2 regions of the Pseudarthrobacter sp. fls2-241-R2A-168 genome follow, and region 2 is predicted to be linked to the other one. Evidence: riboswitches for the same ligand, from Rfam matches in the RefSeq annotation. Region 2 holds a riboswitch; the other holds the start of a gene.

Region 1 (4,206 bases), on a different contig from region 2:
TGGTCTCCGCCGTCCCCACTCCCAGCGCCAGGACCAGCAGGGCTGCCAGCAGGAGCACCGGGCCGTTCTCGTGGCTGCCGAATGCCACCAGGCTGTACCCGGCAGCGCTCATGGCGAGACCGGCGCCCACCACGAAGCCAGGGCGGATCTTCCGGACCAGCGGCACCACCGCGAGGCCCGCCACCACGGTGGCCACCAGGGCCGGAATCATGGCCACTCCTGCGGCCGAGGGGGACATGCCTTCAAGTAGTTGAAGGTGCTGGGCCAGGAAGAGGATAAAGCCGTTGAAGGAGAACAGGGCCAGGATGTTCGCCGTGATGGCCATGCTGAATACCCGGTTCCGGAACAGCGACATGTCCAGCAAGGGGCTGTCCAGCCGGTGTTGGCGGCGGACAAAGGCGGCGCCCATGGCCAGCCCGAAGGCGATGCTTCCCAGGGCCGCGGGGTTTGGTCCTTCGGTGGCGTACTCCTTGATGCCGTAGACCACCGGCACCATGGTCAACAGCGAAAGCAGGATGCTCGGCGCATCCACCCTGCCCGGGTTGGGGTCGCGGGACTCCGGAATAAACGCCGGGCCAAATGCCAGCAGCGGAAGCATGATGGGCACTGCCACCAGGAGGACTGCTCCCCACCAGAACTGTTCCACCAGCCAGCCGCCGAAGATCGGCCCCAGGGCGGCACCGCCGGAAAACCCGGCGGCCCAGATGGCGATGGCCAGCCGGCGGCGGTTGGGGTCCGGGAAGATGTTCCGGATCAAGGACAGCGTGGAGGGCATCAGCATGGCTCCGAAGAACCCCAGTGCGGCGCGGCCTGCGATCAGCCAGCCGGCGCTGGGAGCGAAAGCCGTTGCGGCTGACACTGCGGCGAAGCCGATGCTGCCGATGATCAGCAGCCGGCGCCGCCCGATCCGGTCACCCAGGCTGCCCATGGCAACCAGCAGCCCGGCCAGCACGAGCGGGTAGGCATCCACGATCCACAGCAGTTCGACGCCGGAGGTGTCCAGTGCCCGCGCTATCGCGGGCAGCGCGAACGTCAGTGCCGTGTTGTCGACGGCGACGAGGAGGACCGGGAACATCAGAAGCGCCAGCGCGAGCCAGTCGCGCCCCGCCCTCCGGGGTGAAACAGGTGCCTGACCCGCTGTGGCGTTCAGGCGGGTGTGGTTTTGCTGCGATGCGGAGGAAGCGGTCATCGTTTAACTATACCGTCCGGACGGTACAGTTAAGAAACCCGTTCCCGTCAATGCATGATTGGAACCATGGCCAGAAAACCCGTGGCGCGGGACGCAGTCCTCGATGCCTTTGAAGAACTCCTGATCGATGTGGGGGAGCGTGCCGCCACCCTGGACGCCGTGGCGAAGCGGGCAGGCGTCTCCAAGGGCGGGCTGCTGTACCACTTCCCCAACAAGGAAACGCTGATCGCGGCCACCCTTGAACGGCTGGACCGCCTGGCGGGGGAGGACCTTGACGCCATGGCGGCGGCACCGGAAGGGGCGGCCGCCTATTTCATCCGGTCATCGCTCTGGTCCGACACCCCCATGGACCGGTCCTTCGTCGCCGCCACGCGCCTGGCTGAAGTGGCCCACGAGGAAGCACGCCGCCGCTTCGCTGCGATCCAGCACCAGTGGCTGGAGCTCATCGGCAAGGATGTGGGCCCGGCCATGGCAAAAGCTGTCCTCTACATGGGGGACGGGCTGTACTTCAATGCCATGTGGGAGAGCGGGCCGTCCGGAAAGCCCGGAAGCCGGGAGGCGGATGTGAAGGAACTGCTGGCCGCCGTCGACCGGCTGCGGGGCTAGCCGTTCATTTGCCCGGGGGACGGCGGCGTAGGAGAATTGGTCCATGTGCCGGCCGTTCCGGCAGCCAGCAAAAACAACCTAATTGAATAGCCTTTGATCTGCGGCGGGAGAGTTCTGCCAGAAGGTACAAGCAGGCGCCGTAGGAGCAATACCTCCCCAGGAATCTCACAGGCCCATGTACCGCCGCGGCGAGGCACCTCTGGAAAGCAGCACGCTGTCCGCCCCGGGAAACCGTCCCGGTTCCTGGACTGCTGTGCTCACCGACGGTGCAAGCGGGACCGGCGCAAGCAGGGACCGCGGAAACTCTCAGGTCCAGTTACAGAGCGGGGAGGACCCGAATCGATGTGGCGTACCCTGCGCCGCCTTATGTATGGAGTTCCTCGTGACTGCTATTTCGGCCTCCGCCATTCCAGCCTCCGCCAATCCCGCCACTGCTCCGGCTGCCACCTTCGTTGACCGGCATATCGGCGCCCGCCGCCAGGCCGACGTCGACACCATGCTTAAAGCCGTCGGCTACGACACCGTGGACGCACTGGTTGATACCGCCGTGCCCAAGGACATCCGCCAGGATTCGGCACTGGCACTGGCCGGCGCCCTGAGCGAAGTCGAGGCGCTCGCTGAGCTGCGGCGGCTGGCGGCGAAGAACAAGACCGCTGTGCAGATGATCGGCCAGGGCTACTACGACACCGTGACCCCGCCGGTGATCCGCCGCAACATTCTTGAGGGCCCGGCCTGGTACACCGCTTACACGCCCTACCAGCCCGAGATATCCCAGGGCCGCCTCGAAGCACTGCTGAATTTCCAGTCCATGGTCGAGGACCTGGTGGGGCTGCCGATCGCCAATGCTTCCCTGCTGGACGAAGCCACCGCCGTCGCCGAGGCCGTGCTGATGATGCGCCGGGCCAACAAGAACGCAGCCGCCCGGGACGGCAAGACGGTGCTGGATGCGGACTGCCTGCCGCAGACTATCGCCATCGTCAAGGGCCGCGCCGAGGCGCTCGGCTTCGAGGTGGAGGTCGCCGACCTCGCCCAGGGACTACCCGACGGCGCCGTCAACGGCGTTGTCCTCCAGCAGCCCGGCGCCTCCGGCCGGGTCTTTGACCACACCGCGGTCATCGCCGAGGCGAAGGAACGCGGAGCCCTGGTGACTGTTGCCGCCGACCTCCTGGCCCTCACCCTCATTACGCCTCCCGGCGAGCAGGGCGCCGACATCGCCGTCGGCTCCGCCCAGCGTTTTGGCGTCCCGCTGTTCTACGGCGGCCCGCACGCCGCCTACATGGCGGTGCAGAAGGGCCTGGAACGCTCCATGCCCGGCCGCCTGGTGGGGGTTTCCAAGGACAACGCCGGAGTGCCCGCCTACCGTCTGGCCCTCCAGACCCGCGAACAGCACATCCGCCGTGAGAAGGCCACCTCCAACATCTGCACCGCCCAGGCGCTGCTGGCGATCGTTGCCTCGATGTACGCGGTGTACCACGGCCCGGAGGGCCTGAAGGCGATCGCCCGGTCCGCGCACACCCACGCCAAGACTCTCGCAGCGTCCCTCAAAGCCGCCGGCTTCGACGTGCTGCACACCAGCTTCTTCGACACCGTGACGGTCTCCGTCCCCGGGAAGGCCGCGGGCATCGTCGCCGCCGCCGAAGCCAAGGGCATCAACCTGCGCAGCATTGATGCGGACACGGTGGGCTTCTCCACCGATGAAACGACGACGGCGGCAATCGTCGACGGCGTCCTGGCCGCCTTTGGCGCCACCCAGGCAGAGGTGACGGACGGTTTCGCCCTGGACGCCGCCGTCGAACGTTCCTCCGACTTCCTGCAGCACCCGGTGTTCAACACCCACCGCTCGGAGACCCAGCTCCTGCGCTACATCCGGAAGCTTTCTGACCGGGACCTGGCGCTGGACCGCACCATGATCCCGCTGGGCTCCTGCACCATGAAGTTGAACGCCACCGCCGAGATGGAAGCCATTTCCTGGCCCGAGTTCGCTTCAATCCACCCGTTCGCCCCGGACTCCCAGACCGAGGGCTGGCGCGAACTCATTGCGGACCTGGAAGCACAGCTGACAGAGATCACCGGGTATGACCAGGTATCCATCCAGCCGAACGCCGGGTCGCAGGGCGAGCTCGCGGGCCTGTTGGCGATCCGCGGGTACCACCACTCCCGTGGTGATCAGCAGCGCAACATCTGCCTGATCCCGGCTTCCGCCCACGGCACCAACGCCGCTTCCGCTGTGCTCGCGGGCATGAAGGTTGTTGTCGTCGCTACTGCTGCCGACGGCACCATCGATCACGCCGACCTGTACGCCAAGATCGAGGCACACAAGGACGCCCTGTCCTGCATCATGATCACCTACCCGTCCACCCACGGTGTGTACGACGCCGACGTCCGCGAAGTCTGCGACGCCATCCACGCGG
Region 2 (4,206 bases):
GGAACCGGCGTTGGGCTGGATGGACACCTGGTCGTAACCGGTGATCTCGGCGAGGTCTGCTTCCAAAACGGAAATCAGTTCACGCCAGCCGACCGTCTGGGAGTCCGGAGCGAACGGGTGGATCGAGGCAAATTCCGGCCAGGAGATGGCTTCCATCTCTGCGGTGGCGTTCAGCTTCATGGTGCAGGAACCCAGCGGGATCATGGTGCGGTCCAGCGCCAGGTCCCGGTCGGAGAGCCGGCGGATGTAACGCAGCAGCTGGGTCTCGGAGCGGTGGGTGTTGAACACCGGGTGCTGCAGGTAGGTGGAGGTGCGCTGCACGGATGCCGGCAGCTCGAAACCCTCGGCAGACGCAATGGGACCGGCACCAAAGGCGACAACAACCGCGGAGAGGACCTCCGGCGTCGTGGTTTCATCGACGGACACGCCAACTGTGTCCGCGTCGATGAGGCGCAGGTTGATGCCGCGGGCTTCGGCGGCGGTGATCACCTTGGCGGCCTTGCCGGGCACGCGGACAGTGATGGTGTCGAAGAAGGTGTCGGATACCAGTTCGCGGCCGGCGATCTGCAGTGTGGTGGCCAGGGCGCGGGCGTTGTTGTGGACGGTTTCGGCGATCGCCTTCAGTCCGTCGGGGCCGTGGTAGACGGCGTAGAAGGACGAGACGATGGCCAGCAGCGCCTGCGCGGTGCAGATGTTTGAGGTGGCCTTCTCGCGGCGGATGTGCTGCTCGCGGGTCTGCAGGGCCAGGCGGTAGGCGGGGACACCGGCGTTGTCCTTGGAAACACCCACGATGCGGCCCGGAAGCGTGCGCTCCATGCCGTCACGGACGGCCATGTACGCGGCGTGCGGTCCCCCAAAGAACAACGGCACGCCGAAGCGCTGGGTGGAGCCGACGGCAATGTCCGCGCCCTGCTCGCCCGGAGGCGTGATCAGGGTGAGGGCCAGGAGATCGGCGGCGACGGTAACCAGCGCGCCGCGGTCCTTGGCCTCGGCGATGACGGCGGTCTGGTCCCAGACGCGGCCGGAAACGCCGGGCTGCTGGAGGACCAGGCCATTGATATCGCCGTCGGGCAGGCCGTCCGTAAGATCGGCGATTTCCACCTCGAAGCCGAGAGCTTCGGCGCGGCCCAGCACGATGGCGATGGTCTGCGGGAGGAGGTCGGCGTCCAGGACGGTCTTGCCGTCCTTGGCCGTTTTGTTCTTGTTGGCCCGGCGCATCAGCAGCACGGCCTCTGCCACGGCGGTGGCTTCGTCCAGCAGGGAGGCGTTGGCCACGGGAAGTGCGGTGAGGTCCTGCACCATGGTCTGGAAGTTCAGCAGCGCCTCGAGCCGGCCCTGCGAGATTTCAGGCTGGTAGGGGGTGTAGGCGGTGTACCAGGCGGGGGCCTCGAGGATGTTTCGGCGGATCACCGGCGGGGTCACAGTGTCGTAGTAGCCCTGGCCGATCATCTGCACGGCCATCTTGTTTTTTCCGGCCAGTTTACGGAGCTCGGCGAGGACCTCGACTTCGCTGAGGGCGCTCTCGAGGGTGAGCGGCTTGTCCTGGCGGATAGAATCCGGGACTGCGCTGTCAACGAGGCCATCGAGGGTGTCGTAGCCGACGGCCTTGAGCATGGTGTCGATGTCGGACTGGCGGCGCGCGCCGATATGGCGGTCTGCGAAGGTGGTGGGGGACGATTGAACCGTCATAAGAGGAACTCCATAATTCAGGTGGTGCCGAAGCACCACGTTGATTCGGGTTCCTCCCCGCTCTGTATTGGACCTGAGAGTTTTGCGTTGTCCTGCTGTTTTGCAGGGCGCCGCTTGCACCGTCGGTGAGCCCGGTTGCCCGGACTGCTTTCCAGAGTTGCCTTGCCGCGGCGGTACGTGGGCCTGAGAGATTCCTGGGGAGGATTTGCTCCTACGGCGCCTGCAGAACGTACCGGCAGGACTCTCCCGCCGCAGATCATCAGCATGTGCCACTGGTGGGTGACACGGCTCACACCTTACCGGAGTCGGGGGCAGGAAGCAAAACGGCGCCTCCCAGCCGGGCGGGCGGACGACGGCGGCACCTCCCGCCGTCGTCCTGACTCCTCCGCGTTAGGGGCGCCGGCGGGGACACCCTTTGGCGGGGCCTGAGACAATGGCCGAATGGAGATCGCCCTGGGACTTCTGGTTCTCGTTGCGGTGGTGTGCGCCGGAAGTGCGCTGGGCCGGAAGCTGAACATTTCGGTGCCGCTGCTGCTGGTGCTGGCGGGAGTGATCGGTTCCTTCCTCCCGTTTGTTCCGGACATTGAACTGAACCCCGAGCTGGTCCTCGTGGGCCTGCTGCCGCCGCTGCTGTACGCCGCGGCGCTGCGGACGTCCCTGTTCGATTTCGGTTCCAACCGCCGCGCCATCGGGCTGCTATCGGTGGGCTATGTCATCTTCGGGACCATCACGGTGGGACTGGTGGTCTGGTGGCTGTTTCCGGAGATTCCGCTGGCCGCAGCGATCGCCCTGGGTGCGGTGCTGGCGCCGCCGGATGCGGTGGCTGCCACATCCATCGCCCGGAAGGTGGGGATGCCGCGCAGGATTGTCACCATCCTGGAAGGTGAATCCCTGGTCAACGACGCCACCGCGTTGATCTGCCTCCGGGCAGCGATCGCTGCCATCTCCGGGTCCGTGTCCGCGGCCGGGATCGCCGGAGACTTCCTGCTCGCCGTGGGCGGCGGTCTGGTGGCGGGCCTGGCCGCGGCCTATGTGCTGACCATGCTGCGCAAACGCATCCGGAACGTCGCGATCAACACTTCCACGTCCCTGGCCGCCCCCTTTGTGGCGTACCTGCCGGCGGAGGCCATCCACGCCTCCGGCGTGCTCGCCGTCGTCGTTACTGGCTTGGTGATGGGCACAAAGGCGCCGTCCATGCCCAACGGTGCCGCCCGGCTGAGCCAGCGCAGCAACTGGAACACCGTGCAGTTCCTGCTGGAAAACTCGGTGTTCCTGCTGATCGGGCTCCAGGTCCGGACCATCATCGAGGGCGTCCAGGACGATTCCCTGGGTGCTGGCCGGATCTGGGCTGGTTGCGCCCTGATCCTGCTGGCGGTGCTGGTACTCCGGCCGGTGTGGGTGTTCCCGGCCACCTACCTCCCCCGCCTGATTCCTGCCGTGCGGCGCAGCGACCCGTCGCCGCCCTGGCAGTTCCCGGCGATCGTCTCGTGGGCCGGGATGCGTGGGGTGGTCACCCTCGCCGCGGTGCTGGTGCTGCCCGAGGACCTGGAGCACCGTTCAGTGCTGATCCTCGCTGCCCTTGTGGTGGTGGGCGGCACGCTGACGCTGCAAGGCTTCACCCTCCCGGCGCTGGTCCGGCTGCTGCGGGTCCAGGGCCCAGACCAGCGCGAGGATGCGTTGAACAAGGCATCGCTGATGCAGCTCGCCACCGCTGCCGGCGTGACCCGGCTGCAGGAATTGCGGACGGACGACGACCCGCCGGAGGTGGTGGCAATGCTGAAGCGGCGCACGCAGGAGCGCGGGCTGGCGGCGTGGGAACGGCTGGGCCGGCCGTCGGCGGAGACAGCCACCCCCAGTGAGCGTTATGCCCGGCTGCGGCTTGCCATGCTGGAGGCCGAACGGGCCAAGGTGCTGGAGCTGCGGCGCGGCGGCGAGTACGCGCAGGAGGTCCTCAGCGATGTCCTGGAGCGGCTGGATGTTGAGGAATCGATGCTGGACGTGGCGCTGGACGAGGTGGATGCGTCCGGCGAGGGCGGCGGCGAAGGCATCGCGAGGCCCGGCGGTGTATGCGGGCACCTCGAGCAGGCCCGGCCCCTTGAGGCGCCGCGGAACGCATTCTGCACTGACTGCCTGCGGGAAGGAACCACTACTGTGCACCTGCGGATGTGCCTGGCTTGCGGGCAAGTGGGGTGCTGCGACTCCTCGCCCGGAACGCACGCGTCAAGGCATTTCCAAGCTACCGGGCACCCTGTCATGCGCAGCATCGAGCCGGGCGAGGACTGGCGCTGGTGCTATCAGGACGACCTGCTGGGGTGATGGCCCGCTGACGTGCGGCCTGCTCCCGTGAGGGGACGACGGCGGGAAGGTCCCGCCGTCGTCCGGTCACCTGAAGTTTCAATGGGCTAAGCCCCGGGCAATTGGATTACGCCGAGCTGCTGCATCAGCCCAAGATCGTCCCGGTCAGACCAGTGCTCCACGATCTTTCCATTCTGGATCCGATGGATGGCCACTGCAGTC

The links. Region 2 has a riboswitch for glycine ahead of gcvP (aminomethyl-transferring glycine dehydrogenase). Riboswitches for the same ligand answer to the same signal wherever they lie in the genome.
Region 1: it holds a riboswitch for glycine, as region 2 does, so the genes downstream of both, gcvP (aminomethyl-transferring glycine dehydrogenase) here and gcvP (aminomethyl-transferring glycine dehydrogenase) in region 2, are expected to answer to the same signal.

The regions. Positions count from the first base shown of each region.
Region 1 is NZ_JARVSG010000010.1:235,885-240,090, reverse strand. Features, by position in the region: gene QRN11_RS08135 (MFS transporter) at 1-1,189, opposite strand, end outside; gene QRN11_RS08130 (TetR/AcrR family transcriptional regulator) at 1,256-1,795, shown strand; glycine riboswitch at 1,890-1,988, shown strand; glycine riboswitch at 1,990-2,127, shown strand; gene gcvP (aminomethyl-transferring glycine dehydrogenase) at 2,166-4,206, shown strand, end outside.
Region 2 is NZ_JARVSG010000016.1:62,340-66,545, reverse strand. Features, by position in the region: gene gcvP (aminomethyl-transferring glycine dehydrogenase) at 1-1,689, opposite strand, end outside; glycine riboswitch at 1,742-1,849, opposite strand; glycine riboswitch at 1,851-1,948, opposite strand; gene QRN11_RS11385 (Na+/H+ antiporter) at 2,131-4,005, shown strand; gene QRN11_RS11380 (ester cyclase) at 4,092-4,206, opposite strand, start outside.